4 regions of the Solibacillus sp. FSL R7-0668 genome follow, and region 2 is predicted to be linked to each of the others. Evidence: a T-box and tRNA genes for the amino acid it is inferred to sense, from the RefSeq annotation. Region 2 holds a T-box; the other regions hold tRNA genes.
The links. The T-box of region 2 lies ahead of argS (arginine--tRNA ligase). A T-box ahead of a tRNA ligase gene usually reads a tRNA of that ligase, here a tRNA-Arg.
Positions count from the first base shown of each region.

Region 1: it encodes a tRNA-Arg, which carries the amino acid that the T-box ahead of argS (arginine--tRNA ligase) is inferred to sense. The anticodon was not compared.
Region 3: it encodes a tRNA-Arg, which carries the amino acid that the T-box ahead of argS (arginine--tRNA ligase) is inferred to sense. The anticodon was not compared.
Region 4: it encodes a tRNA-Arg, which carries the amino acid that the T-box ahead of argS (arginine--tRNA ligase) is inferred to sense. The anticodon was not compared.

Region 1 covers NZ_JBBOUU010000001.1:3,746,380-3,753,389, forward strand. Annotated here, with positions in the region: gene MKX47_RS18695 (ComEC/Rec2 family competence protein) at 1-520, opposite strand, end outside; gene MKX47_RS18700 (GNAT family N-acetyltransferase) at 856-1,350, shown strand; tRNA gene MKX47_RS18705 (tRNA-Glu) at 1,568-1,639, opposite strand; tRNA gene MKX47_RS18710 (tRNA-Asn) at 1,646-1,721, opposite strand; tRNA gene MKX47_RS18715 (tRNA-Ile) at 1,732-1,808, opposite strand; tRNA gene MKX47_RS18720 (tRNA-Gly) at 1,819-1,892, opposite strand; tRNA gene MKX47_RS18725 (tRNA-Phe) at 1,896-1,971, opposite strand; tRNA gene MKX47_RS18730 (tRNA-Asp) at 1,977-2,052, opposite strand; tRNA gene MKX47_RS18735 (tRNA-Met) at 2,056-2,130, opposite strand; tRNA gene MKX47_RS18740 (tRNA-Ser) at 2,280-2,372, opposite strand; tRNA gene MKX47_RS18745 (tRNA-Met) at 2,385-2,458, opposite strand; tRNA gene MKX47_RS18750 (tRNA-Ala) at 2,480-2,555, opposite strand; tRNA gene MKX47_RS18755 (tRNA-Pro) at 2,563-2,639, opposite strand; tRNA gene MKX47_RS18760 (tRNA-Arg) at 2,663-2,739, opposite strand; tRNA gene MKX47_RS18765 (tRNA-Leu) at 2,749-2,837, opposite strand; tRNA gene MKX47_RS18770 (tRNA-Lys) at 2,928-3,003, opposite strand; tRNA gene MKX47_RS18775 (tRNA-Gln) at 3,018-3,092, opposite strand; tRNA gene MKX47_RS18780 (tRNA-His) at 3,116-3,191, opposite strand; tRNA gene MKX47_RS18785 (tRNA-Trp) at 3,209-3,282, opposite strand; tRNA gene MKX47_RS18790 (tRNA-Tyr) at 3,295-3,378, opposite strand; rRNA gene rrf (5S ribosomal RNA) at 3,415-3,530, opposite strand; rRNA gene MKX47_RS18800 (23S ribosomal RNA) at 3,597-6,524, opposite strand; rRNA gene MKX47_RS18805 (16S ribosomal RNA) at 6,740-7,010, opposite strand, start outside.
Region 2 covers NZ_JBBOUU010000001.1:1,579,745-1,586,754, reverse strand. Annotated here, with positions in the region: one part of gene MKX47_RS07670 (IS3 family transposase) at 1-296, opposite strand, end outside; gene MKX47_RS07665 (DUF3784 domain-containing protein) at 425-703, opposite strand; gene MKX47_RS07660 (hypothetical protein) at 716-1,075, opposite strand; gene MKX47_RS07655 (helix-turn-helix transcriptional regulator) at 1,072-1,290, opposite strand; gene argS (arginine--tRNA ligase) at 1,720-3,396, opposite strand; T-box leader at 3,435-3,653, opposite strand; gene MKX47_RS07645 (YeiH family protein) at 3,725-4,729, opposite strand; gene MKX47_RS07640 (M3 family oligoendopeptidase) at 4,766-6,568, opposite strand; gene MKX47_RS07635 (MBL fold metallo-hydrolase) at 6,824-7,010, shown strand, end outside.
Region 3 covers NZ_JBBOUU010000001.1:250,773-257,782, reverse strand. Annotated here, with positions in the region: gene MKX47_RS01295 (S-layer homology domain-containing protein) at 1-1,541, opposite strand, end outside; gene MKX47_RS01290 (S-layer homology domain-containing protein) at 1,762-2,835, shown strand; tRNA gene MKX47_RS01285 (tRNA-Glu) at 3,128-3,199, opposite strand; tRNA gene MKX47_RS01280 (tRNA-Asn) at 3,202-3,277, opposite strand; tRNA gene MKX47_RS01275 (tRNA-Ile) at 3,287-3,363, opposite strand; tRNA gene MKX47_RS01270 (tRNA-Phe) at 3,370-3,445, opposite strand; tRNA gene MKX47_RS01265 (tRNA-Asp) at 3,455-3,530, opposite strand; tRNA gene MKX47_RS01260 (tRNA-Ser) at 3,561-3,653, opposite strand; tRNA gene MKX47_RS01255 (tRNA-Ala) at 3,673-3,748, opposite strand; tRNA gene MKX47_RS01250 (tRNA-Pro) at 3,756-3,832, opposite strand; tRNA gene MKX47_RS01245 (tRNA-Arg) at 3,856-3,932, opposite strand; tRNA gene MKX47_RS01240 (tRNA-Leu) at 3,960-4,048, opposite strand; tRNA gene MKX47_RS01235 (tRNA-Gly) at 4,053-4,127, opposite strand; tRNA gene MKX47_RS01230 (tRNA-Lys) at 4,174-4,249, opposite strand; tRNA gene MKX47_RS01225 (tRNA-Thr) at 4,257-4,332, opposite strand; tRNA gene MKX47_RS01220 (tRNA-Val) at 4,343-4,418, opposite strand; rRNA gene rrf (5S ribosomal RNA) at 4,429-4,544, opposite strand; rRNA gene MKX47_RS01210 (23S ribosomal RNA) at 4,605-7,010, opposite strand, start outside.
Region 4 covers NZ_JBBOUU010000001.1:2,962,872-2,969,881, forward strand. Annotated here, with positions in the region: gene MKX47_RS14735 (isochorismate synthase) at 1-966, opposite strand, end outside; gene MKX47_RS14740 (1,4-dihydroxy-2-naphthoate polyprenyltransferase) at 1,211-2,131, shown strand; gene MKX47_RS14745 (MerR family transcriptional regulator) at 2,186-2,941, opposite strand; gene MKX47_RS14750 (hypothetical protein) at 3,606-3,866, opposite strand; gene MKX47_RS14755 (hypothetical protein) at 3,898-4,074, opposite strand; tRNA gene MKX47_RS14760 (tRNA-Glu) at 4,309-4,380, opposite strand; tRNA gene MKX47_RS14765 (tRNA-Ser) at 4,383-4,473, opposite strand; tRNA gene MKX47_RS14770 (tRNA-Asn) at 4,485-4,560, opposite strand; tRNA gene MKX47_RS14775 (tRNA-Ile) at 4,571-4,647, opposite strand; tRNA gene MKX47_RS14780 (tRNA-Gly) at 4,663-4,736, opposite strand; tRNA gene MKX47_RS14785 (tRNA-Phe) at 4,740-4,815, opposite strand; tRNA gene MKX47_RS14790 (tRNA-Asp) at 4,825-4,900, opposite strand; tRNA gene MKX47_RS14795 (tRNA-Met) at 4,904-4,978, opposite strand; tRNA gene MKX47_RS14800 (tRNA-Ser) at 5,111-5,203, opposite strand; tRNA gene MKX47_RS14805 (tRNA-Ile) at 5,223-5,299, opposite strand; tRNA gene MKX47_RS14810 (tRNA-Met) at 5,306-5,379, opposite strand; tRNA gene MKX47_RS14815 (tRNA-Ala) at 5,406-5,481, opposite strand; tRNA gene MKX47_RS14820 (tRNA-Pro) at 5,489-5,565, opposite strand; tRNA gene MKX47_RS14825 (tRNA-Arg) at 5,572-5,648, opposite strand; tRNA gene MKX47_RS14830 (tRNA-Leu) at 5,670-5,758, opposite strand; tRNA gene MKX47_RS14835 (tRNA-Gly) at 5,763-5,837, opposite strand; tRNA gene MKX47_RS14840 (tRNA-Leu) at 5,881-5,965, opposite strand; tRNA gene MKX47_RS14845 (tRNA-Lys) at 5,979-6,054, opposite strand; tRNA gene MKX47_RS14850 (tRNA-Thr) at 6,063-6,138, opposite strand; tRNA gene MKX47_RS14855 (tRNA-Val) at 6,149-6,224, opposite strand; gene MKX47_RS14860 (MBL fold metallo-hydrolase) at 6,806-7,010, opposite strand, start outside.

The sequences.
Region 1 (7,010 bases), 2.2 Mb from region 2:
CCCCGTACCGCAAACTCATGACTAAAGAATGATCATTATCCCCATTAAAATTCAATTGCTTCGGCGGATAAATTTCCCCCTTTGCCATTCCTATTGAAAGCTCATAGTTTTCTGTGATTGTTTCAAGCGTCATCTGTTTTTCATCCACTGCCTGCAAAAATTCTAATGTCTGTTTACTATTACTAACATAATTCGGCCCATAAATATGCTCGATATCCAAGGACTTTACAATATGATCCGCACCACCTACATGGTCCTTATCATAATGCGTAATAATGAGCGCCTGTAATTTATTTATACGGTTCTCCTGTAGATAGGCCACAATTTTTTCACCATCATCTTCTTCCCCAGCATCGATTAATACATATTGCCCTTGATGAGAAACTAATAAGCTATCTGCCTTCCCCACTTTAAAAGCATGTACAATAAAGTTTTCCTCTAACGACGTCTCCTGTCCGCTACAAGCAGTTACAAGCAGCAAACAAATAATTATATAAATTTTTTTCATCGATTTTGTCACGCTTCCTCATTAGTCGTTTATTTTTACGACAACTCCAATTTCAATAATTGTTCATCCGTTGTACTCTCTTATCCGTATCTCCTATCACCGCCGTTTTACATGCCGTGACTATCAAAAAAGCATTGCAATACCTAGCCAGTATTTTAGTAAAAGCAAAACCTCCATTTCTTCCTTGTTTATGACGTCACTATTTTTCCTACTGTAAATTAAAAATTTCCATTTTTATTGTAAATCAATGGTACACTAAAAATGGTAAACATGAGATATTTTTTAATCATTATTTCTTTATCCCTTGTTTTTCATTTGAGACGATTTTTTGTAGGAGGCGTTTTTTTATGTTAATAAGACAAGCAAACGAACAAGATGCACCACATATTTTAGAAGTAATGCACGACGCTGAAGCTTCTGGTTTTATGCTATTTGAACCAAATGAAAGACAGCTTACCTCTGATTCCTTAAGCAAATATATTAAAACAATGAACAGTGCTCCTAAATCCAGCTTCTTTGTTGCAGAAGATAAAGGAAGAATTTTAGGCTATCTACTAGTAAAGGCTGAGAATTTGGCTCGTACCTCTCATCGTGCGTCCATTGCAATAGGTGTACACAGCCTTAGTCGCGGAAAAGGTACAGGTACTAAGCTATTTCAACATGTACTCATTTGGGCAAAACAGCAACAATTACACCGCCTAGAGTTAACTGTTATTGAGCATAATAGCCATGCCATTCATCTTTATAAAAAAATGGGCTTTACAAAAGAAGGTATAAAAAAAGACTCGCTATGGATCAATGGACAATTTGTTAATGAAATTTATATGAGTATTCTTCTCTAACCCATTACAAATCCTCTTCACAATCTAATTGATTTTTTCGCCGCTTACACAAGAGAATTTGAAGATGCCCTTAATCACAAAAAAGAACCAAAGAAGCAGTCCATTTAAAGCTTCTTTGGTTCTAATTTTTTATTCGTTAACTAAGTTTTAGTTTTTCTGCATTTCACTAAAATTTGGCTATAAAAAAGGCGTGTAGCCTATGCTACACGCTTAAAAATGACCCGTACGGGATTCGAACCCGTGTTACCGCCGTGAAAGGGCGGTGTCTTAACCACTTGACCAACGGGCCATGCAATGGCTCCGAAGGCAGGACTCGAACCTGCGACCTGCCGGTTAACAGCCGGATGCTCTACCAACTGAGCTACTTCGGAATAATTTATATGGTGGGCCTAAATGGACTCGAACCATCGACCTCACGCTTATCAGGCGTGCGCTCTAACCAGCTGAGCTATAGGCCCTATATAAAACTGGAGCGGGTGATCGGAATCGAACCGACAACATCAGCTTGGAAGGCTGAGGTTTTACCACTAAACTACACCCGCATATGGTGGGTTTGGACGGAATCGAACCGCCGACACTTAGAGCTTCAATCTAATGCTCTACCAACTGAGCTACAAACCCACAAATGGCGGTCCCGACCGGGATCGAACCGGCGATCTCCTGCGTGACAGGCAGGCATGTTAACCGCTACACCACGGGACCATTTGGTTGCGGGGACAGGACTTGAACCTGCGACCTTCGGGTTATGAGCCCGACGAGCTACCACTGCTCCACCCCGCGATAATTGTATTACTTTGTCTTATTGTATCATCGCGCTCTACTTGGTTGGCAGCTACTTCTTTGAAGCTGCTGCTAATCGCTACCTTCGTTTAGCGATTTGCTCCACCCCGCGATAATAATATCACTTTATTACAACTATTTAATTAAAATGGAGGAGGTAGAGGGATTCGAACCCCCGCGCGGTCTTACCCGCCTGTCGGTTTTCAAGACCGATCCCTTCAGCCGAACTTGGGTATACCTCCGACATATTAAAGTGGCTACCGAGGGAGTCGAACCCACGACCTTTCGGGTATGAACCGAATGCTCTAGCCAGCTGAGCTAGGTAGCCATGATTGATATAAAAATTAAATGGTGGAGCCTAGCGGGATCGAACCGCTGACCTCCTGCGTGCAAGGCAGGCGCTCTCCCAGCTGAGCTAAGGCCCCATTGTAATGGTCGGAATGACAGGATTCGAACCTACGACCCCTTGGTCCCAAACCAAGTGCTCTACCAAGCTGAGCTACATTCCGCTCTGTCATTTTAAAAATTTATATGGCGCGCCCGACAGGAGTCGAACCCATAACCTTCTGATCCGTAGTCAGACGCTCTATCCAATTGAGCTACGGGCGCGTATAAAAATGGTGCCGAGGGCCGGAATCGAACCGGCACGGTGATCACTCACCGCAGGATTTTAAGTCCTGTGCGTCTGCCAGTTCCGCCACCCCGGCATTTTAAATTAAAGTACGATTTCAATATCTCTAAACTACTTCTATAAAATGCTTAGAATTTATATTCTGACAATGTATATGATTATAAACTGGTGAGCCATGAAGGACTCGAACCTTCGACCCTCTGATTAAAAGTCAGATGCTCTACCGACTGAGCTAATGGCTCTCTAAATGAGAAAATGGCTGGGGTACCTGGATTCGAACCAGGGCATGACGGAATCAAAATCCGTTGCCTTACCGCTTGGCTATACCCCAAAGGTATTAACTTAAATTTTAAATGGGGCGACTGATGGGAATCGAACCCACGAATGCCTGAACCACAATCAGGTGCGTTAACCACTTCGCCACAACCGCCATTATTATTTAAAGATTGGCAGGGGCAGTAGGAATCGAACCCACACTGACGGTTTTGGAGACCGTAGTTCTACCTTTAAACTATGCCCCTATAAAATAAAAATGGTGGAGGGGGACGGATTCGAACCGCCGAACCCTAAGGAGCGGATTTACAGTCCGCCGCGTTTAGCCACTTCGCTACCCCTCCGACATATATTACTTATTGAAGCATTAAAAAAAATAAGCGAAGCGACGTCCTACTCTCACAGGGGGAAACCCCCAACTACCATCGGCGCTAAAGAGCTTAACTTCTGTGTTCGGTATGGGAACAGGTGTGACCTCTTTGCCATCATCACTTCACTTATTGGTTTGAAAGAATTCATTCTTTCAAAACTGGATAAACGTTTCATTGATGTTCGTAAACATGTGGTTAAGTCCTCGACCGATTAGTATTCGTCAGCTACATGTGTCGCCACACTTCCACCTCGAACCTATCTACCTGATCGTCTTTCAGGGGTCTTACTTACTTGCGTAATGGGAAATCTCATCTTGAGGGGGGCTTCATGCTTAGATGCTTTCAGCACTTATCCCGTCCACACATAGCTACCCAGCGATGCCTTTGGCAAGACAACTGGTACACCAGCGGTGTGTCCATCCCGGTCCTCTCGTACTAAGGACAGCTCCTCTCAAATTTCCTACGCCCACGACGGATAGGGACCGAACTGTCTCACGACGTTCTGAACCCAGCTCGCGTACCGCTTTAATGGGCGAACAGCCCAACCCTTGGGACCGACTACAGCCCCAGGATGCGATGAGCCGACATCGAGGTGCCAAACCTCCCCGTCGATGTGGACTCTTGGGGGAGATAAGCCTGTTATCCCCGGGGTAGCTTTTATCCGTTGAGCGATGGCCCTTCCATGCGGAACCACCGGATCACTAAGCCCGTCTTTCGACCCTGCTCGACTTGTAGGTCTCGCAGTCAAGCTCCCTTATGCCTTTACACTCTGCGAATGATTTCCAACCATTCTGAGGGAACCTTTGGGCGCCTCCGTTACCTTTTAGGAGGCGACCGCCCCAGTCAAACTGTCCGCCTGACACTGTCTCCTACCCCGCTAAGGGGCATGGGTTAGAAGTTCAATACAACCAGGGTAGTATCCCACCGACGCCTCCTTCGAAGCTGGCGCTCCGAGATCTCTGGCTCCTACCTATCCTGTACAAGTTGTACCAAAATTCAATATCAAGCTACAGTAAAGCTCCACGGGGTCTTTCCGTCCTGTCGCGGGTAACCTGCATCTTCACAGGTACTATAATTTCACCGAGTCTCTCGTTGAGACAGTGCCCAGATCGTTACGCCTTTCGTGCGGGTCGGAACTTACCCGACAAGGAATTTCGCTACCTTAGGACCGTTATAGTTACGGCCGCCGTTTACTGGGGCTTCAATTCGCAGCTTCGCTTGCGCTAACCACTCCTCTTAACCTTCCAGCACCGGGCAGGCGTCAGCCCCTATACGTCACCTTACGGTTTTGCAGAGACCTGTGTTTTTGCTAAACAGTCGCCTGGGCCTATTCACTGCGGCTCTCGTGCGCTTGCACGCTCAAGAGCACCCCTTCTCCCGAAGTTACGGGGTCATTTTGCCGAGTTCCTTAACGAGAGTTCTCTCGCACACCTTAGGATTCTCTCCTCGACTACCTGTGTCGGTTTGCGGTACGGGTACCTCCCACCTCGATAGAGGCTTTTCTTGGCAGTGTGAGATCAGGAACTTCCTCCATACGGAGTCGTCATCACAGCTCAATGTTACAGTACGCGGATTTGCCTACGCACACACCTTACTGCTTGAACAGAGACAACCAACGCTCTGCTTACCCTACCCTACTGCGTCCCCCCATTTCTCAAACGGTGGGGAGGTAGTACAGGAATATCAACCTGTTGTCCATCGCCTACGCCTATCGGCCTCGGCTTAGGTCCCGACTAACCCTGAGCGGACGAGCCTTCCTCAGGAAACCTTAGTCATACGGTGCATGGGATTCTCACCCATGTTTCGCTACTCATACCGGCATTCTCACTTCTAAGCGCTCCACCAGTCCTTCCGGTCTGACTTCAACGCCCTTAGAACGCTCTCCTACCACGCATACCAACGGTATGCATCCACAGCTTCGGTGAATCGTTTAGCCCCGATACATTTTCGGCGCAGCGTCACTCGACCAGTGAGCTATTACGCACTCTTTAAATGATGGCTGCTTCTAAGCCAACATCCTGGTTGTCTAAGCAACGCCACATCCTTTTCCACTTAACGATTACTTTGGGACCTTAGCTGGTGGTCTGGGCTGTTTCCCTCTTGACTACGGATCTTATCACTCGCAGTCTGACTCCCGTGTATAAATATCCGGCATTCGGAGTTTGTCTGAATTCGGTAAAGCGAGATGCCCCCCTAGTCCAAACAGTGCTCTACCTCCGGTATTCTTCATCACGAGGCTAGCCCTAAAGCTATTTCGGAGAGAACCAGCTATCTCCAAGTTCGATTGGAATTTCTCCGCTACCCACACCTCATCCCCGCACTTTTCAACGTACGTGGGTTCGGACCTCCAGTAAGTGTTACCTCACCTTCATCCTGGACATGGGTAGATCACCTGGTTTCGGGTCTACGACTACATACTAATTCGCCCTATTCAGACTCGCTTTCGCTGCGGCTCCGTCTTCTCAACTTAACCTCGCACGTAATCGTAACTCGCCGGTTCATTCTACAAAAGGCACGCTATCACCCATTAACGGGCTCTAACTACTTGTAGGCACACGGTTTCAGGTTCTATTTCACTCCCCTTCCGGGGTGCTTTTCACCTTTCCCTCACGGTACTGGTTCACTATCGGTCACTAGGTAGTATTTAGCCTTGGGAGATGGTCCTCCCGGATTCCGACGGAATTTCACGTGTTCCGCCGTACTCAGGATCCACTCTGGAGGGAATGACTTTTTGGCTACAGGGCTGTTACCTTCTCTTGCGGACCTTTCCAAGTCGCTTCGCCTAAATCATTCTTTTGTAACTCCGTATAGAGTGTCCTACAACCCCAAAGAGCAAGCTCTTTGGTTTGGGCTCTTCCCGTTTCGCTCGCCGCTACTCAGGGAATCGAATTTTCTTTCTGTTCCTGCAGGTACTTAGATGTTTCAGTTCCCTGCGTCTGTCCTCATCACGCTATGTATTCACGTGTAGATACTATCCGATTAAAGATAGTGGGTTCCCCCATTCGGAAATCCCCGGATCAAAGCTTACTTACAGCTCCCCGAGGCATATCGGTGTTAGTGCCGTCCTTCATCGACTCCTAGTGCCAAGGCATCCACCGTGCGCCCTTATTAACTTAACCAAAAGTTAAACTTACTTAAAAAGTAAGATTTTAAGGATATTGCACGATCAATTTCTTGATCTATGTTTGTTTATTACTTATCAATGTCGTTTTATCCAGTTTTCAAAGAACGAAGTTTTGAAGTATTTCATTCAACTAAGAATGAACCTTCAAAACTGAACAGCAAACGTTAATGAGCCCCTTCTCCAAGAGAAGGTTTCCGAATATATCCTTAGAAAGGAGGTGATCCAGCCGCACCTTCCGATACGGCTACCTTGTTACGACTTCACCCCAATCATCTATCCCACCTTCGGCGGCTGGCTCCAAAAGGTTACCTCACCGACTTCGGGTGTTACAAACTCTCGTGGTGTGACGGGCGGTGTGTACAAGGCCCGGGAACGTATTCACCGCGGCATGCTGATCCGCGATTACTAGCGATTCCGGCTTCATGTAGGCGAGTTGCAGCCTACAATCCGAACTGAGAACGGTTTTATCGGATTAGCTCCC
Region 2 (7,010 bases):
TCTGAAGGTCTACCAGAATTGGTTTTTCGAGTATCTTGTAGACCTGCCACACCTGATTTACGATAGGCTGCACGCCAACGTTTTCGAGCTGAATTAATACGCTCTAAACCGATTAATTCAACATTTAAACCAACATCTTCAAAAATCTCTCTAGGAAGCTTCCCTTTCTCATACTCCGCAATAAAATGACGTTTAAATTCATCTGTATATGTAATTGATCTCTCACTAACAGCTTGCACATTAGGATTGCATTTTAGTTGTTCTTGTTCTTTTTTTGTAAATAATTCTTTCGTCATTTGATTCCACTCCGACATCTTTTTTCTCACTATAAATAAAAATACCCTATAGGATAGACTTTTTCAAAGTGTCTATCTTATAGGGTACATTTTATAAATAGGAGCAGGCTTTCTTTTACTACAATTTATTATTCTACTAATTTAATATTGACATAAACAACTTGAAGTAAAATAACACCTAAAGCTATCGGTAGTAGCGTCTCCACCTGCGTGAAACCAACGACACCACAAATACCTAAAGCAATTCCAACAAGCCCAAATGTACCACCAACTAAACGCGCTAACTTTTCTTGATCTTTCACGCGCTTTTGATTATAGCCTGCCAATAACCACGTCATTTTTTTCACGCCAACTAAAAAGCCCATCACTAAAAATATTGCACCAATAATAATTAAATCCACCGTCATGTTCAATTCCTCCTAATATCGTTTTACTATCGCTGGAACAATGTAAAAAGGTACACAGAGCGTCACCAATAAATACGCAATCATATAGTTCATATTCATATCAAGCAGTGCAACACCTTGGCTCTCTAACAGTAACAACGCCAACAGCACCGTATTGAGTATAAAAATAGTTCGTAAAGACCATTTTGTAATATTAGCATTGACACGGTCATCAAATTCAACGTCTTCTTCAAACTGACTGCGTTTATATTTTGCAAAAATAATTAACACAATCATTAAGATTAGTAGCAAGCCTTTTAACAACATAGCTTCCATTAAAAAGAACACCAATAAAAAACAAACAAGCGGAATATAGGTGAATATTTTCGTCATGACTTTTCCTCCAACCAAAATAATTTATCTATTGACGTATCCAGTGCAGCCGCAATTAGCAAACAAACTTTAATTGTCGGGTTATACTTTTGTGCTTCGATTAAATTCATCGTTTGTCTGGTGACACCCACTTGTTTAGCTAATTCCCCCTGCGTTAAATTGCCGAGCTCAATCCGTCGAACCTTCACATGATTCGTTATCACAACATCCTTCAACAGCAAGCCCCCTTTCGATATACTTTATAAATTGTGTTCTTTTATGGCTCATCACCATAAGCTCTTGATTTTAATTGGAGTTTTTTGATAATTCGTACGTATTTCCCAAATATCGCACGTAAATCTGAAAATTCGCACGTATCTTACGTGAAATCATAAATAAAACCTGTAAAATCTCACGTATATTTATGCATTCTAATTATGCGATAGCCCACCGAAGCATTTAGCAAAGCCAATTTGGATAATCAAGCTCATATTCGGGTTATGAAACTCTAAAACGCATAAAAGGGAATGATTACCTATACCACCAATTGTAATATATAAATTACTTTTATCAATTATATATTACACATCAAACACAAAAAGATGCCCGAGCCATATATTTCTGCTCGGACATCTTTTCATTACAATGAATCATTATTTTTCTTATTACATATCCCTCGGTGCCTTCAATCCTAACAACTTCAGCCCGTCCTCCAATACGGTTGCTACACAGTAACAAAACAGTAATCGGCTCTCCTTTGCCGAATCCTCCACTAAGATTTTTGTATGACCATAATATTTATTAAACGCTCTCGCTAATTGAAGCACATATTTCGCAATAATGGATGGATCAGCCTGCTCGTAAGCCTCTTTCACCGCTTTCGGGTAGTCTTGTAAACAAAGAATAGCTGGCCAAGCTTGTTCCTCTAAGTCTGTTACTTCAAGATTAAATGATGTAAATTGCGCTTTTTCCAACAGAGACGAAATACGCGCATAGGTATACTGCACATAAGGACCGGTTTCACCTTCAAAATTCATCATCTGCTCTAATGAAAATTCAATATCATTCATACGGAAATTTTTCAAATCATTGAAGATTACCGCGCCAACGCCTACCTGCTGTGCCACTTCCTCAATGTTTGATAACGTTGGATTTTTGTCCTTAATATTTTGCTTTGCGGTTTGAACAGCCTCATCTAACACATCCTTTAGCAAAATCACTCTACCTTTACGTGTCGACATTTTCTTACCGTCCTTTAATATCATTCCAAAAGGTACGTGCTGGAGCCGCTTTGCCCATGAATAGCCCATCTTGTCTATAACCTTGAAGAATTGCTTGAAGTGCAGTGTTTGCTCATTGCCTACAACATAGAAAATTTTCTCTGGGCGATAGTGTTTTTGACGATAAAAGGCTGCTGCTAAATCACGTGTCGCATAAAGCGTTGCGCCGTCCTGCTTCGTAATTAAGCACGGCGGCATCTCATCATCTAGCTCCACCACATTTGCGCCATCTGAAACTGTTAATAATTGTTTAGCATGTAGCTCCTCTACTACAGTCTGCATCTTGTCATTGTAAAAAGCTTCCCCCTCTAAGGAATCAAACTCAATACTAAGCTGTTCATAAATTCCCCTGAACTCCACAAGTGATACATTTTTAAACCATTCCCATAATGCAGTTGCTTCCGCGTCTTGATCCTCTAAGGCTTTAAAGGCAGCACGCGCTTTGTCATTCAGTGCTTCATCTTGCTCTGCTTCGTCATGAAACTTCACATAAAGTTTTAATAGCTCTTGAATCGGTGCTTCCTCAATTGCTTCCTTGGAACCCCACAATAGGTAGGCAACAATTAGCTTACCAAATTGCGTCCCCCAATCCCCTAAATGGTTGATACGAACAACCTCATAGCCATTCTTTTGTGCAATATTCGCAAGTGCATTGCCGATGACCGTCGAACGTAAATGGCCCATCGAAAACGGCTTTGCGATATTCGGTGATGAAAAATCAATGACAACACGTTGACCATTATTCTCTGCCTGAGCATAGTTATCCCCACTATCCCTAATGCTTATCAAAACCTGCTGCGTAACTGCTGACTGATTGACAAAGAAATTAATATAGCCCCCAACTACTTGAACGTCTTGTATAAATGGGTGCTCGATTTTCTCGGCAATGGATTGAGCAATTTGCTGCGGTGCTTGTTTCATTTTTTTAGCAAGTGTAAAGCATGGAAACGCGAGATCCCCTAAATGCTGATGCTTGGGCTTTTCTAGTAAAGCGGTAATTTCTACTGTTGTTAGCTCACCTTCAATGGTCTGTTCTAAAACCTTTGCGACTGTTTGAATCATTTTTTTCTCCCTCCAATATAAAAAGCCCCCGTCTCTAAAAAAGAGACGAGAGCTATTGATTCCCGTGGTACCACTCTAGTTGCCACATTGCTGTGACCGCTTTCCATTCGTAACGAGGTGACTCCCCGGCATTCCCTACTCCATTCAGGATGCATCTCCAAAGTGCGCTTCACCGATATTTTTTGCATTAGGCTCCCACCGTCCCTAACTCGCTTCGCCAAAATCATATAAGCTACTTTCTTCTTCACTGATTTTTCTAAATTTGAGATTGATTATATACATATAATAGGAGGTTAGTCAATAGTTATTTTGATTACCCATTCTCATCTTACTGAAACAAAACAACTAACAGATATCCTAAAACGGACAAACAAACGGACCCAATAAGCCCTACACCAAATGCTTTTCCACCTAATTTCTTGAAGGTTTTTAGTTCCACATTTAATCCTAAACCAGCCATCGCCATGGCAATTAAAATATAGGCAATACTAACAATAACCTGTGCAACAGACTGCGGGACAATGCCCAGTGAATTAAAGGCGCTCATTGCTAAAAATCCAACGATAAACCAAGGTATCGTCTTTAATGAAAATGGCTCTTTCTCTTGTCCCTCTTCACTTCTGCGATACCAAAACCCAATCAAAATCACTACCGGCACTAATAAAGCAACACGTGTTAACTTTACAACGATGGCAATATTGACTGCTTCATCACCACCAGCTGCAGCGCCTGCAATGGCATGGGCAATTTCATGTAATGTCCCACCGGCAAAAATTCCGTATTCTGTCGGTGTTAAACCAAGCACTGAATATAACAGCGTATAAACAAGGGTAAAGGTCGTTCCAAGTAATGCCACAATCGCGACACTTATGGCGGTTTCTTTTTCATTTGCTTTCACTTGGGGCGCAATCGCTACAACCGCAGCCGCACCACAAATAGCGGTTCCACATGCTGTTAAAATGCCAAGTTTTTTCTCTATGCCGAAAACCTTTGAAAGTCCGTATACGATAAATAATGCAAAAACTAAATTAATCAAAGCAATCAAAAATACACTCGCGCCCGCATGATAAATATCCACTAAATTTAAGCGCATTCCTAGTAAAATAATCCCTAAACGTAATAATTTTTTGCTTGAAAATGAAATACCCGTTTGCCATGCCTCTGGAACATCAATCGTTGCTTTCCAAATCATCCCGATGATGATTGAAATGACAAGCTGCCCCATAATCGAGAAAAAAGGCAACAAGGCAATGTATTTTGCGGCGATTGCAATGACAAGCGTTAATAATAAACCTTTCACAAACGGTGCAGAAAAATGCTTTCGAATGTCCATCTAGTTCACTTCTTTCGCCCTTTAATGCTTATATTTTTAAACTCTTTCTAACGCGGTTAATTCCAGAAAAAGTTCGACATCCTGTACACAAAGCTTCATTCCTTTTTCCCAAAAGGCTTCTTTTGTAATATCCTCACCTAAATGCTTTAGGATCAATTTTTCCATGGACATTTCCCCTGAATCTCGCAACAATAGAATATACATATTTTCAAAGTCAGGACCAATTTCTTTAGCTTTTTCATATAAGCTATATGTTAGTAAATAGCCAAATGTGTATGGAAAATTATAAAATGGTGCATCTGTAATATAAAAATGCGGTGTCCAAAGCCACGTATATACTGAGACATTATCAAGAGAATTTCTATATCCATCCAAAATTGCTTCTTGCATTAACTCATTTAATCGCTGTGTCGAAACGAGCCCATTTCTTCTTTCCTCATAAAAATTTTGCTCAAAAAGAAACCTACTGTGAATGTTCATAAAATTCATGACACTTCTTTTTAATTTCTCGTCAAGTAATGTTATTTTTTCTGATGTCGATTCAGCCGCTTCAATTGCAGCATCCAATACAATCATTTCAGCAAAGAATGAAGCCGTTTCAGCAATACATAGTGGATATTGTCGGTTCAAACTTGAAATCCCCTTCATGGCTGTATTATGAAAGGCATGACCTAGTTCATGTGCAAGTGTTAAAATACCTTTCATCGTTCCATCAAATGTCATAAAAATTCTTGATTCCTCAGACATCGGAAAGCCCGCACAAAATGCAGCGGCTGACTTTTTAGGGCGATTTTCCGCTTCAATCCACCCCTCTTCAACTGCTGTTATTACGAATGCTTCTAACTCCTTTCCAAATTTACGAAAGGAGCCTTTTACGAAATCAAATGCATCATCATAATGAATCTTTTGGCTGTTTGATTCAAAATTTGCCCAAAAGTTATAGGATTGCATCTTTTCTTCACCAGTCATTTTCCCTTTTCGAATTAAATATTGTGCAAAGGCATTTTTATGCTTACTGACAACAGACCACATTGCCTCAAGTGTTTGTCTTTTCATTCGATTTTTACGTAAAGGCTCTTCTAAAACATCCTCGTTACCTTGAAAACCATATAGTTGAAGTCGAAAACCAGCGATATGATTTAACACTTTGGCAAAGTTTTCTTTTTGTTCTGACCATGTAAGCTCTAATTTTTCGTGTGCTACTTTACGAAGTTCTTCATTCGGATGTGCGCGCAAATTCAAAGCTTGCCCTATTGAATATTTTTGCGACTTCCCATCCAGTTGAATTTCGATTTCGAGATTGCCCATTAATGTTTGATAGAGCTGTCCCCACGCATGATAGCCATCAATTGATAGCTTAGACACAATCGCTTTTTCATTAGAAGTTAATGTTGTTTCACCTTCTTCACGCCATTCTGCCAAAATAAATTTAAAGGCTTTCAACTCTTCAGATTCAAGAACATTAATCCAGATTTCCAATGCAGTGCTCGCTAAGATAGCCTGAAAATTTGTTAATGTAATACCATATTTACTTTTTAATTTAGTAACTCTGCCTTGCAAAACACTCGCCTCTTGATCAGGTGAGTTTTGAGCTAAAACGCAAGTGATAAAGGAGGAGGCTTGTGACAATTTAAGCTTCAACCTGTCGAAATCCATTAGTATGTTGAGAATAGGCTCAGCATCTTCTACACTTGAAATTCTTGTAACTGCAATACATCCATCTAATTTAGCTAATCCTTGTTCAATATCCTGTATATGATTTGTCAATTGATTTGATTTTTTCATACTTTGAAAGATACTATCTAAATTCCAGACTTGTCGATATTTATTTTTAGCCACTTAATCTCCCCCCACTTCAAGAACGTACATTCTATATTACATTAAGTTGAATTTTCCGACTACAAAACACTCAAAGTTGCATTTGTGATTTTATCAACCAAAAGAAATAAAATATGTTATAATTTACCTAATAATGTAGGAGGTATTAGTCCAATGGTAAAAAAATAATACGAGGAAATCTTTCATAATTTTAATCATATACATGTAGATTTTCTCTTTCATCACAACAAATTTCAAGAATAGAGGAAACATAACATGTTAAATAAACTAAGTGATACAATCTATTATTTACCGAATCAAGATGAAAAAGACCGACCAACATTAGGCTTGGTATGTGGTGACCAATATAGTTTAATAATTGACGCTGGGAATTCAACACAGCATGCTCTTGATTTTTTAGTAGAAATCGAAAAGCTAAATGTACCCCCAGTTAAATATATGG
Region 3 (7,010 bases), 1.3 Mb from region 2:
TACGAAGAAGTGAAGCCACTCATAATCCCAGCTTCTAATAAGCCCTGTACCTGTTGAAGGTCTCGTTCATTTTTAACGTCTTGATAGCTCGACTTACTAGCGCTCGATAAACCTAGTGCTGTCGCCATCATGGACGCCGCTTCAAATTTCGTCACTTGCTTATAGCTTTGCGATAATCGCGGTTTGGCCTCAAATAAAATGCCTCGTTTCGCTAATTCACGCATCGCTGTACCTTGTGCATTATTCGGAAGGTCGCTATAGGCAGGCGCTGCTGTTGCTTTAAATGTTCCGCTTGTTTTTGTTCGAATAATAAAGCTTGAACCCTCTATTTTAAAGGAAGCTGATGAACTCGATTCGGCTACTCGTTCAATAATTTGTGAAGCATTGCCATTCAATACGTTAAATGGCACATGGATTTCTACATATTCTGAAAACGTTTTTGCCTGCTTGCCTTGTTTAAATTGAATGTTCAACTGATTGTTCGTGACATTTACTGTCACACCCACTGTTGCTGTTGCCGCATATAAATCAGCCGATGGAATGACGATTTCGATGTCATCAGCCTTTAAGATTTTGCTGCGGTCCTTAATACTTTGTGCCTGTGTTGTCGTAATCGACGCGGTATAACGTCCATTTTGATATTTCATTGTTTCATAGGTTGTCCAGTCCGTTGATGGTGTGTATGAAGACGATGACGAGTCTGTCTCCGAATCATCTGGGATATAAATGGAATCGTATTTCGGTTTTTCAATAACGATCCCGCCAGGCTTGATGTCATGAATGTAGTCCGGGTAATACGTATACACCAAATCAATATATTTCGGATCTTTCCACATCGTCTCTAATCGCACAAGCTTTTCGTACGTAGTAACATGTTTCTTTGCCTCAGTAGATAAGTTATTGTAATACGCACGTGCCTTCGCAATTTCAGCCTGCGTTGAATTGCGGGTAATGTCATTCATGTACACATCGAATGCATTGGCATCGAGCTTGGCCTGCTTCACAACGGTATTGTCATAAATGATTTTGTTTTCAGCATCGATTAATTTCTGTAAATTCGTTACGTATTCCTTCGCCAATTGACTTAAGGCATTATACGCGATCCGAATATTTTTAACTTGTGCCTCTGTGTAGCTGCTTGTAATGCGGTCGATGCGGTCTTGAACGACAGCCGCTTCTTTTTTGGCGATTTCAGTAAGTTCTTCGATGCGCGTTTCATAATAAACTAACGCTTCTAACGTACTTTTCGAAATGTATTTTTTCGCAGCTTCTGATAATGCGTCATATGCTGTACGTGCTGCGATAATTTCTACTGCCGTTGATTCATTAGATAATTCTGCTATTAATCTTGTTACTTCTTCTGCTGCGGCTTTATCTTTTGCATCCGCTTCTTCATTTTCTTTATCTTCAAGGGCTATTAATAAGCCGTCTAGAGATTTAGCAAAACTAACCGTCTCCTCAGCCGCCATCGCCCCATCAGCCACAACAACACTAGCCGGCACCGCAACCAGTGCTGCTAAGATTTTTTTCGATTGGTTCATGTATGACACAACTCCTTCTCATTTCTCTCTATATACAAAATTATATTACTTATTATATCGGCAAACATCCCATAATTTAGAACAATAATAGACAAAGAACTAAGAAAATAGAAGCTTTTAGCAATCGCTATCCAATACATCACCCCAAACTCACTCGATTTGCAGGAACAAACGATACATGATACTGTAAAATAAAACCAAGCATAGAGGAGGAACAGTTGTGAAACGTTATTTTATCGCGATTTTTTGTGCGATTCTTTGCCTCGGTAGCTTGACACTGCCAGCCGATAAAGCCGAAGCAAAACAACTATTTAAAGACATCCCGAAGAGCCATTACGCCTCCGAAGCCATTCAGTGGGCGTATGAATTTGATATTATCAACGGCTATCCTGATGGCACATTTCGTCCCAATCAGGCCGTAACCGAGCAGCAATTTGCCCAAATATTCGCCAATTATTTTGATTTAGAACCTACTGCAGAGGAGCTCGATAAATTTTCCAAAAAGCCCATTGCCTCCGATGCCATTTATAATACGCTCGCTACCTATCAAGTCCCGCTAAATGGCTATTTCGATAATCAAATACGAAACGCAGCCATCACTCGCGGAACAGTCGCCCAAGCCCTTGCGTACATGCTCAACGGTGATACAACACTAAATGCATCCATACAATTTTTATTGGACTATCACATCACCTCGGGACAAAACCCGAAGTATGAAAACACCAATCTCCAGCGTTATTTCGGTACTACGAATAATTTAACGCGTGCACAGCTGGTCGTTTTCTTTCACAAGCTACAAGCAAAAAGCTTTTTCTATATTTCCCCTGAAGCCGACCAAAGCTTTGAAAACACAGAGCAATACGCACTCAATAAGCGCGCAAACTTAGCCCGCAATATGCTCGACAAATCACTAAGAAAAGGCTCCAATTGGTCTACTGAAGGAAACAACAAACCAAGCAAAACGTGGAATGGCGAATACACTTATTTCTACAGCTATGGAAAGGGGGATCTCGATTCACGTGGCCGTATCTTATCAATTACGGACAGTTCCAAATCCAGCTTTAATGTCATGTATTACACATACGATGGTTGGAATTCGGGTACTGTTGAAGGCGTAGCAACAATCGTCTCAGATAAAAAAGCACGCCTCAACAAAACATCTGAAGGCACACGCTGTGTCATTGAATTTGAAAAAGTCGGGGTAAATTCTATTAAAACAACTGAATTTTATTGTGAAGGTGGTCGTGATAAAGGGACAAACTTTAATGGTACCTTAACACTTGAAACGAACTAACTTTTTTCTTAATTATTTTTAGAGGATGAATGAAGTGAACGAGGTGTTGGTGTTTTTGCATAAATCTGTGCAGATCATTAGCACCTTATCCGTTTCTATGTATATTGAGCGAGCTAGAACTATCTTGCTCTTGGTTTGTGGATATTTGTAAATTTTTGGTTTTGTTTGCGAATTAGCGCGCATATTTTCGAATACCAAAAAATCACATAATCATTTCAATTTGAACCTATTTTTAATTTTCTTAACATCAAAAAAACACATCGCATTAGCGATGTGTTTTTCTTTTAATGTATGACCCGTACGGGATTCGAACCCGTGTTACCGCCGTGAAAGGGCGGTGTCTTAACCGCTTGACCAACGGGCCAATGGCTCCGAAGGCAGGACTCGAACCTGCGACCTGCCGATTAACAGCCGGATGCTCTACCAACTGAGCTACTTCGGAAACATACTATGGTGGGCCTAAATGGACTCGAACCATCGACCTCACGCTTATCAGGCGTGCGCTCTAACCAGCTGAGCTATAGGCCCATACTATGGTGGGTTTGGACGGAATCGAACCGCCGACACTTAGAGCTTCAATCTAATGCTCTACCAACTGAGCTACAAACCCACAAAAAAATGGCGGTCCCGACCGGGATCGAACCGGCGATCTCCTGCGTGACAGGCAGGCATGTTAACCGCTACACCACGGGACCAACATATTAGTTACTACTTATAAAATTAAATGGAGGAGGTAGAGGGATTCGAACCCCCGCGCGGTGTTACCCGCCTGTCGGTTTTCAAGACCGATCCCTTCAGCCGAACTTGGGTATACCTCCAAAGGGAAAATAAAATATATGGTGGAGCCTAGCGGGATCGAACCGCTGACCTCCTGCGTGCAAGGCAGGCGCTCTCCCAGCTGAGCTAAGGCCCCATTATAATGGTCGGAATGACAGGATTCGAACCTACGACCCCTTGGTCCCAAACCAAGTGCTCTACCAAGCTGAGCTACATTCCGATCTGTCATTTTAAAAATATATATGGCGCGCCCGACAGGAGTCGAACCCATAACCTTTTGATCCGTAGTCAAACGCTCTATCCAATTGAGCTACGGGCGCTAAAACTACTTGTTGTTATTTTTAAAATGGTGCCGAGGGCCGGAATCGAACCGGCACGGTGATCACTCACCGCAGGATTTTAAGTCCTGTGCGTCTGCCAGTTCCGCCACCCCGGCATTTTGGAGCGGAAGACGAGGTTCGAACTCGCGACCCCCACCTTGGCAAGGTGGTGTTCTACCACTGAACTACTTCCGCAAAATGCTTAGAATTTATATTCTGACAGTATGTAAATTTATAAAACTGGTGAGCCATGAAGGACTCGAACCTTCGACCCTCTGATTAAAAGTCAGATGCTCTACCAACTGAGCTAATGGCTCTCTAAAATGGTGCCGGCGAAAGGAGTCGAACCCTCGACCTACTGATTACAAGTCAGTTGCTCTACCAACTGAGCTACACCGGCATTTTAGATATGGTGGAGGATGACGGGCTCGAACCGCCGACCCCCTGCTTGTAAGGCAGGTGCTCTCCCAGCTGAGCTAATCCTCCTGGGTAAATAACCTAGCGACGTCCTACTCTCACAGGGGGAAACCCCCAACTACCATCGGCGCTAAAGAGCTTAACTTCCGTGTTCGGTATGGGAACGGGTGTGACCTCTTTGCCATCATCACTAGATTATTTGAAAGAATCATTCTTTCAAAACTGGATAAACGTTTCATTGATGTTCGTAAACATGTGGTTAAGTCCTCGACCGATTAGTATTCGTCAGCTACATGTGTCGCCACACTTCCACCTCGAACCTATCTACCTGATCGTCTTTCAGGGGTCTTACTTACTTGCGTAATGGGAAATCTCATCTTGAGGGGGGCTTCATGCTTAGATGCTTTCAGCACTTATCCCGTCCACACATAGCTACCCAGCGATGCCTTTGGCAAGACAACTGGTACACCAGCGGTGTGTCCATCCCGGTCCTCTCGTACTAAGGACAGCTCCTCTCAAATTTCCTACGCCCACGACGGATAGGGACCGAACTGTCTCACGACGTTCTGAACCCAGCTCGCGTACCGCTTTAATGGGCGAACAGCCCAACCCTTGGGACCGACTACAGCCCCAGGATGCGATGAGCCGACATCGAGGTGCCAAACCTCCCCGTCGATGTGGACTCTTGGGGGAGATAAGCCTGTTATCCCCGGGGTAGCTTTTATCCGTTGAGCGATGGCCCTTCCATGCGGAACCACCGGATCACTAAGCCCGTCTTTCGACCCTGCTCGACTTGTAGGTCTCGCAGTCAAGCTCCCTTATGCCTTTACACTCTGCGAATGATTTCCAACCATTCTGAGGGAACCTTTGGGCGCCTCCGTTACCTTTTAGGAGGCGACCGCCCCAGTCAAACTGTCCGCCTGACACTGTCTCCTACCCCGCTAAGGGGCATGGGTTAGAAGTTCAATACAACCAGGGTAGTATCCCACCGACGCCTCCTTCGAAGCTGGCGCTCCGAGATCTCTGGCTCCTACCTATCCTGTACAAGTTGTACCAAAATTCAATATCAAGCTACAGTAAAGCTCCACGGGGTCTTTCCGTCCTGTCGCGGGTAACCTGCATCTTCACAGGTACTATAATTTCACCGAGTCTCTCGTTGAGACAGTGCCCAGATCGTTACGCCTTTCGTGCGGGTCGGAACTTACCCGACAAGGAATTTCGCTACCTTAGGACCGTTATAGTTACGGCCGCCGTTTACTGGGGCTTCAATTCGCAGCTTCGCTTGCGCTAACCACTCCTCTTAACCTTCCAGCACCGGGCAGGCGTCAGCCCCTATACGTCACCTTACGGTTTTGCAGAGACCTGTGTTTTTGCTAAACAGTCGCCTGGGCCTATTCACTGCGGCTCTCGTGCGCTTGCACGCTCAAGAGCACCCCTTCTCCCGAAGTTACGGGGTCATTTTGCCGAGTTCCTTAACGAGAGTTCTCTCGCACACCTTAGGATTCTCTCCTCGACTACCTGTGTCGGTTTGCGGTACGGGTACCTCCCACCTCGATAGAGGCTTTTCTTGGCAGTGTGAGATCAGGAACTTCCTCCATACGGAGTCGTCATCACAGCTCAATGTTACAGTACGCGGATTTGCCTACGCACACACCTTACTGCTTGAACAGAGACAACCAACGCTCTGCTTACCCTACCCTACTGCGTCCCCCCATTTCTCAAACGGTGGGGAGGTAGTACAGGAATATCAACCTGTTGTCCATCGCCTACGCCTATCGGCCTCGGCTTAGGTCCCGACTAACCCTGAGCGGACGAGCCTTCCTCAGGAAACCTTAGTCATACGGTGCATGGGATTCTCACCCATGTTTCGCTACTCATACCGGCATTCTCACTTCTAAGCGCTCCACCAGTCCTTCCGGTCTGACTTCAACGCCCTTAGAACGCTCTCCTACCACGCATACCAACGGTATGCATCCACAGCTTCGGTGAATCGTTTAGCCCCGATACATTTTCGGCGCAGCGTCACTCGACCAGTGAGCTATTACGCACTCTTTAAATGATGGCTGCTTCTAAGCCAACATCCTGGTTGTCTAAGCAACGCCACATCCTTTTCCACTTAACGATTACTTTGGGACCTTAGCTGGTGGTCTGGGCTGTTTCCCTCTTGACTACGGATCTTATCACTCGCAGTCTGACTCCCGTGTATAAATATCCGGCATTCGGAGTTTGTCTGAATTCGGTAAAGCGAGATGCCCCCCTAGTCCAAACAGTGCTCTACCTCCGGTATTCTTCATCACGAGGCTAGCCCTAAAGCTATTTCGGAGAGAACCAGCTATCTCCAAGTTCGATTGGAATTTCTCCGCTACCCACACCTCATCCCCGCACTTTTCAACGTACGTGGGTTCGGACCTCCAGTAAGTGTTACCTCACCTTCATCCTGGACATGGGTAGATCACCTGGTTTCGGGTCTACGACTACATACTAATTCGCCCTATTCAGACTCGCTTTCGCTGCGGCTCCGTCTTCTCAACTTAACCTCGCACGTAATCGTAACTCGCCGGTTCATTCTACAAAAGGCACGCTATCACCCATTAACGGGCTCTAACTACTTGTAGGCACACGGTTTCAGGTTCTATTTCACTCCCCTTCCGGGGTGCTTTT
Region 4 (7,010 bases), 1.4 Mb from region 2:
ATTTTCTTCAAATGTATCGGTAATCATTTCTACTACATAATGATGCTCCCCACGGTTTTTCGCATCGTTTAGTAGGCTATTCCCTAATGCTTCATCTTGCTCGGCTGTTTGTCCGCGCTTAATGGAGCCCGCCACACAGGATGAGAACGCACGTCCGTTATTTACCTTTACTAGACGTTCTGGCGATGCTCCGTAAAATAGCATCTCCTCATGCTCTAAGCCAAATAAGTAACTTTCTGGCTGCTCATGTGCCACATGCGATAAAATTTGTGGAGATGTAATCGCTTCCTCAAATTGTAATGCTAAAGAACGCGCAATCACTACCTTTTGCGCCTCATTAGCTTTAATTAATGTCGTCACCTGATCGATTGATTGTAAATATTCTTCTTTAAAGGGTTCTGCGTAATTGATCATTGTTGGCTTCGCATAAGTTTTGACTTCCTTCACTTGCGCAGCATGAATTAATTCATCACGCTCTTTACGTAATGTTTCAAATGTTTGTGCACTATTGGCTTCATTTGTAATAAGATTGATTGTCACAAATACTTGGTCATTGCGAATCACTAATTGATGCGTTGCCACTGTAAAATAGCTTTGAGGAAAATTCGCCCATTCCCCCGCTACTTCGTTTTGTGGGTCAAATGTAAAACCACCAAACAATATTGGTTGCAGATGCTGGTCTTCTTGCACAATTTGACTTGTTAACTGTTTCCACTCGTTTTCCACCTGCTCAAAACGCTTGGTACCTTCATTATTTTCAATTATATAGGCATGTCCTAAACCGACTAATGTGAAAGTTTTCTCACGGTTTTGCCAAAAGTTTCGTTGCCCTTTATACTTCGCCTCGCCTGCAGCAAAAAATGCCAGTGCCGATAAGCGACTAACTTCGATTGTTTCCATATAAAAAATCTGCTTTGAATTCGAGCCTACTTCGATTTCAGTGGCATTGTACCACTTGTGTTGCATGAAAATTCCCTCCGTCATGTTGCAAATTCACTAGTATGATGCAAGTTGCGTTTTTTATTTCAAAAACACATTAAATTTTTTAACTATTTGCTCACTTTATTTGCGTTCGTTCTATAAATAATACCTTTCCTATCATACCATTTTTCGTACAAACGTTACATGTATTCACGCTTCACTCTGTTCTTTTTGTTTCTTTTTCGATACAATGATGAAAGATTGATTTGAAGTTAGGAGAGTTTTTACTATGACAAAGGTCATTGAAGCGGACAAAGGCTTTAAAGTTTGGTGGCATTTAACGCGTCCCCATACATTAACTGCCTCTTTTGTTCCTGTACTTTTAGGTACAGCGATTGCTCTTGCAGTCAATTATGAAACGATTAATTTCGGGCTATTTTTCGCCATGCTCCTTGCAAGTATGCTCATTCAGGCAGCAACGAATATGTTTAATGAATACTATGACTATAAGCTTGGCCTAGACAACGAACACTCCGTTGGTATTGGCGGGACAATTGTTCGTCACGGCGTCGCACCAAAAACGATTATGGGCATTGCCTTAACCTTTTACTTCCTTGCCATGCTACTTGGTTTTTATATTTGTGCCATGACTTCTTGGTGGTTAGTTGTAGTTGGGCTTGTATGTATGCTCATTGGCTTTTTATATACAGGTGGTCCTTACCCAATTGCATATTCTCCGTTTGGCGAGCTTGTTTCCGGGGCAGTGATGGGCATGGGGATTGTGCTAATTGCCTTTTTCATTCAAACAAGAGATGTCACACTAGAGGCGGTCCTTATTTCAGTACCTAGTATGATTTTAGTCGGGGCGATTATGCTATCGAATAATATTCGTGACATCTTAGGCGATACAGAAGGCGGGCGCAAAACAATGGCTATTTTAGTTGGACGTCGTAATGCCGTCACGATTTTAGCGGCGTTCTTTATTGTTTCTTATGTATGGATTATCGGCTTAGTTGTCATTGGCGACTTAACACCATGGGCATTACTCGTATTTCTAAGTGCGAAGAAGCCTATTGAAGCGGTCAAACTATTCCGCGCGAAGGAAAAACCATTAGAAGTTATGCCTGCCATGAAATACACGGCGCAAACAAATACGATATTTGGTTTCCTATTAGCAATTGGACTATTAGCTTCGTATTTATTTTATTAATAAAAGCTGTTCGGGGCGTCGTTTATTACGCCTTGAACAGCTTTTTTTATAATCTTATAGTTTTGCATAAACTGCAATGGCATCAGCTAAAAATTGCGTTGCCCCTTGCCCAACTCGGCTGTCATAATAATCGATAAATCGCTCATCGTAAATATACATTTGCGCTAAACCAGCATGTGCTTCTTTCGTATATTTTGCCCAGTGAAAGCTTAACCAGCGCTTATGCAGTTCCGCAACCTCCATTGCAATTTCCGTTGAGGCATCCCCGCTTGCCAACGCTTCCTTTAAACGAGCAAATAATTGCTGTTCCAGCTGTTGATTGGCTTCATATTGAGCTTCAGTCATTTGCTTCAATTTCTGATTGCTTGCATTCGCCATTTCCTCCCCATATTTTTCACGAATTTCTTGCCCGTACGCTTGCTCATTGTCTTCAATTAGTTTATTTTTAAATGCTTCAAATTTTTGTTCGTTTGACATTGATACTTCCCCTTCCATCGATTGGATTGTTTTTTCAATTGTTTCAAGTAGACCATCTAAATAATTTCTCTTTTGCTCCAGTAGCGCCTGCTGATTGATAAGCGCTGCTTTCACATCAAAGCTCTCATCCTCAAGCAGCCCCTTGATTTGCTCTAACTTAAAATCAAGCTCGCGATAAAACAAAATTTGCTGTAAGCGATCAATATCCGATTGATTGTACTGACGATAGCCATTTTGCTCCACCACTGAAGGCTTTAACAAACCAATTTCATCATAGTATCGAAGCGTGCGTGCACTCACACCCGATAGTTTCACTAACTCATTAATAAGCATGTCATCACCTCTACGTAGTACTATAAAGTGTAACGTAACGTGAAGGTCAATACGAAATAAAAACTTTTTTGAACTTTTTTAGTCGGTTCATTCTCTCACATATAGAAGATTGAATTTAACCGTTCCTTTTGCTTCAATTCCAGAAGCGATGGTTGGACCAAAAGAATTAAAGATTATAAACGTTTTAAATAATGTTGATTCGACGCAAGTTACAATCAGCTCCGAACAACGAAAGTTTTCCATCATAGTGATGAAAATCATACGCGCCCATTGCTATTTGATACCACTAGATGTAGCAAGTACATTAATTATTAAAATATGTACTTCCTCGAACAACAAAACGATGGATTTGGCCATCAACTTATGTAGGTTAGGGCCATTTAGGATATACAAATTCCTGTATTTTATTTCATTACTCACGTCGCTTGACATGGAGCCTCTATCGGTATGAATTCAGCTAATGAATCCAAGCAGGAAGCTTAGCTGGCTTGATAGCCTATCATACCGAAACCTCCATATCAAGCGTAGCTATGCAGAATATTATGCAGGTACTTCATGGCCGTTACATACATTTCTTATTTGCCATACCCAAACGATACAATCGCCATCCCGATTAACTAATAAAAGCACAGACATGAAGTTGGCTATTTCATGTCTGTGCTCTTTATTTTAACAATGTTTGAAGCTTTTCAATAAATGGTTTCAAATAATCTTGAGGAAGTGCCTGCATATCAGCTAAGCTAATTTCCTGACTATCACTCACTTTTTCATCCCCCTGATAATAATAGCCTGTCACCAATGCACTTTTATTGGTATCTTTTGCTATATTAAAAAGATCCATCAATTTCATATAATATATGCCATCTAATTCTTCTCTTTGAATTTGAAATGTATCCAATCCATTTGTTATTTCATAAATAAACACATGCGCAAACTCATAATCTTTAATTTTTTCATTATGTATCGTATAAGGAATGACACCCTAACGCTTTTAGCTCTTCAAAAGCTATATTTATTCCCAATTCCTCATACAGCTCTCTTACACCATCTAAAACCGTTTCTGTCGCCAATAAATACCCTGCTGCTGTTATATCAAATTGATTGGGATAATCCTTTTTCAACTTACTACGCAATTGTAAATAGATCTTCCACTCATCTGCTATTTTTTCTATTATCTAGCAATGAAACACTTCATGCCAATAGCCCTTAGCATGTACTTCATCTCGAATTGCCTCACCAATTTTATGATAATGCTCATCAAAAATTGCCAAGCGTTCTATCATGCCTATCACCGCCTCTATTATTATGAGTATTAAAAAACGCTAAGCAAAAAAAATCTGCTTAGCGTTTTATTTTTCAATTATGTATGACCCGTACGGGATTCGAACCCGTGTTACCGCCGTGAAAGGGCGGTGTCTTAACCGCTTGACCAACGGGCCTATGGCGGAGACAGAGGGATTTGAACCCTCGCGCCGGTTACCCGACCTACACCCTTAGCAGGGGCGCCTCTTCAGCCTCTTGAGTATGTCCCCATAAATACATATGGCTCCGAAGGCAGGACTCGAACCTGCGACCTGCCGGTTAACAGCCGGATGCTCTACCAACTGAGCTACTTCGGAATAATTTATATGGTGGGCCTAAATGGACTCGAACCATCGACCTCACGCTTATCAGGCGTGCGCTCTAACCAGCTGAGCTATAGGCCCTCTTTTTTATAAAACTGGAGCGGGTGATCGGAATCGAACCGACAACATCAGCTTGGAAGGCTGAGGTTTTACCACTAAACTACACCCGCATATGGTGGGTTTGGACGGAATCGAACCGCCGACACTTAGAGCTTCAATCTAATGCTCTACCAACTGAGCTACAAACCCACAAAAAAATGGCGGTCCCGACCGGGATCGAACCGGCGATCTCCTGCGTGACAGGCAGGCATGTTAACCGCTACACCACGGGACCTTTTGGTTGCGGGGACAGGACTTGAACCTGTGACCTTCGGGTTATGAGCCCGACGAGCTACCACTGCTCCACCCCGCGATAATAATATCACTTTGTCTTATTGTATCCTCACGTTTTAATTGGTTGGCAGCCACTTCTTTGAAGCTGCTGCTAATCGCTATCTTCGTTTAGCGATTTGCTCCACCCCGCGATAATACTATTTAATTAAAATGGAGGAGGTAGAGGGATTCGAACCCCCGCGCGGTGTTACCCGCCTGTCGGTTTTCAAGACCGATCCCTTCAGCCGAACTTGGGTATACCTCCGAGATGTTTATATGTTTACTGGTGGACCTTACAGGACTCGAACCTGTGACCGGACGGTTATGAGCCGTCTGCTCTAACCAACTGAGCTAAAGGTCCTTAAGATGGCTACCGAGGGAGTCGAACCCACGACCTTTCGGGTATGAACCGAATGCTCTAGCCAGCTGAGCTAGGTAGCCAGGATCTTTATTTTGGTTATTTATTATGGTGGAGCCTAGCGGGATCGAACCGCTGACCTCCTGCGTGCAAGGCAGGCGCTCTCCCAGCTGAGCTAAGGCCCCATTATAATGGTCGGAATGACAGGATTCGAACCTACGACCCCTTGGTCCCAAACCAAGTGCTCTACCAAGCTGAGCTACATTCCGATAATCTGGCGCGCCCGGCAGGAGTCGAACCCACAACCTTCTGATCCGTAGTCAGACGCTCTATCCAATTGAGCTACGGGCGCTATAACGTTTTTTTTGAAAAATGGTGCCGAGGGCCGGAATCGAACCGGCACGGTGATCACTCACCGCAGGATTTTAAGTCCTGTGCGTCTGCCAGTTCCGCCACCCCGGCATTTTGGAGCGGAAGACGAGGTTCGAACTCGCGACCCCCACCTTGGCAAGGTGGTGTTCTACCACTGAACTACTTCCGCAAAATGCTTAAGATATTTTTTATCTGACAGTTATGAAATTATATGGTGCGGGTGAAGGGAGTCGAACCCCCACGCCTTGCGGCGCTAGATCCTAAGTCTAGTGCGTCTGCCAATTCCGCCACACCCGCTAAAGCAAATTACTGGTGAGCCATGAAGGACTCGAACCTTCGACCCTCTGATTAAAAGTCAGATGCTCTACCGACTGAGCTAATGGCTCTCTAAAAATGGTGCCGGCGAAAGGAGTCGAACCCTCGACCTACTGATTACAAGTCAGTTGCTCTACCAACTGAGCTACACCGGCATTTTAGATATGGTGGAGGATGACGGGCTCGAACCGCCGACCCCCTGCTTGTAAGGCAGGTGCTCTCCCAGCTGAGCTAATCCTCCTGGGTAATATTGTTACATTTCGTAACTGCCCTTTCACTTAAGGACAAGATTTATAATATCAGTATTCATAAAAAAATGCAATGTTTTTTTGAAATCTTTTTTATAAATTATATTTATTTCAAAGTTTCCCATTAAACAACCTTATAAGCCAATGAAAACGATTTCTTGGCATAACGAAATTTTAATATGAATACCCATTTTTTTCAACAGTTGTTTTGCATTTTTATAAAAGAAATTTCTATCATTAACTATTTAACTGTCTGTAAGAAGACTAAAACCCCCTTTTTAGTTTCAATTTACAATTATGTATTCTTCCTACTTTTTGACCGTATAACCTACTGATGTGCAAAATTGGCGTATTTTCCTAGACGCCTAAAAAAATAATTGCTATTGTACACTTATCCTTTAAAGCCCTTTTATTTCAACATTTTCCTAGTAAGAAAACAACAAAAACTACTAGTAATCAGCTAAAATAAACAGCTGCTTACGACTTGCTGACCTCCATTTAACAGTAGATAATAACCTTTGTTTAAACATATAGTTTTCTCTAATTAATTTATAATTATCACATTAACACAAATTCAAACGCTTCGAAATGTTATTTGTCCGTCACGCTGTACGCTTTCCACAAACCCTAAAATTTCAGCAAAATAAACATAGCCAATGACTTCTGATAAGATAAGCGTTGGTATCTTATGTAGTAAATCTCCATAAAGAGCACTCGCCAGTTTCAAGACTGTCTCATTACCTTTATCAATCTGTTTCACAATCCGCTGCACTTTATAA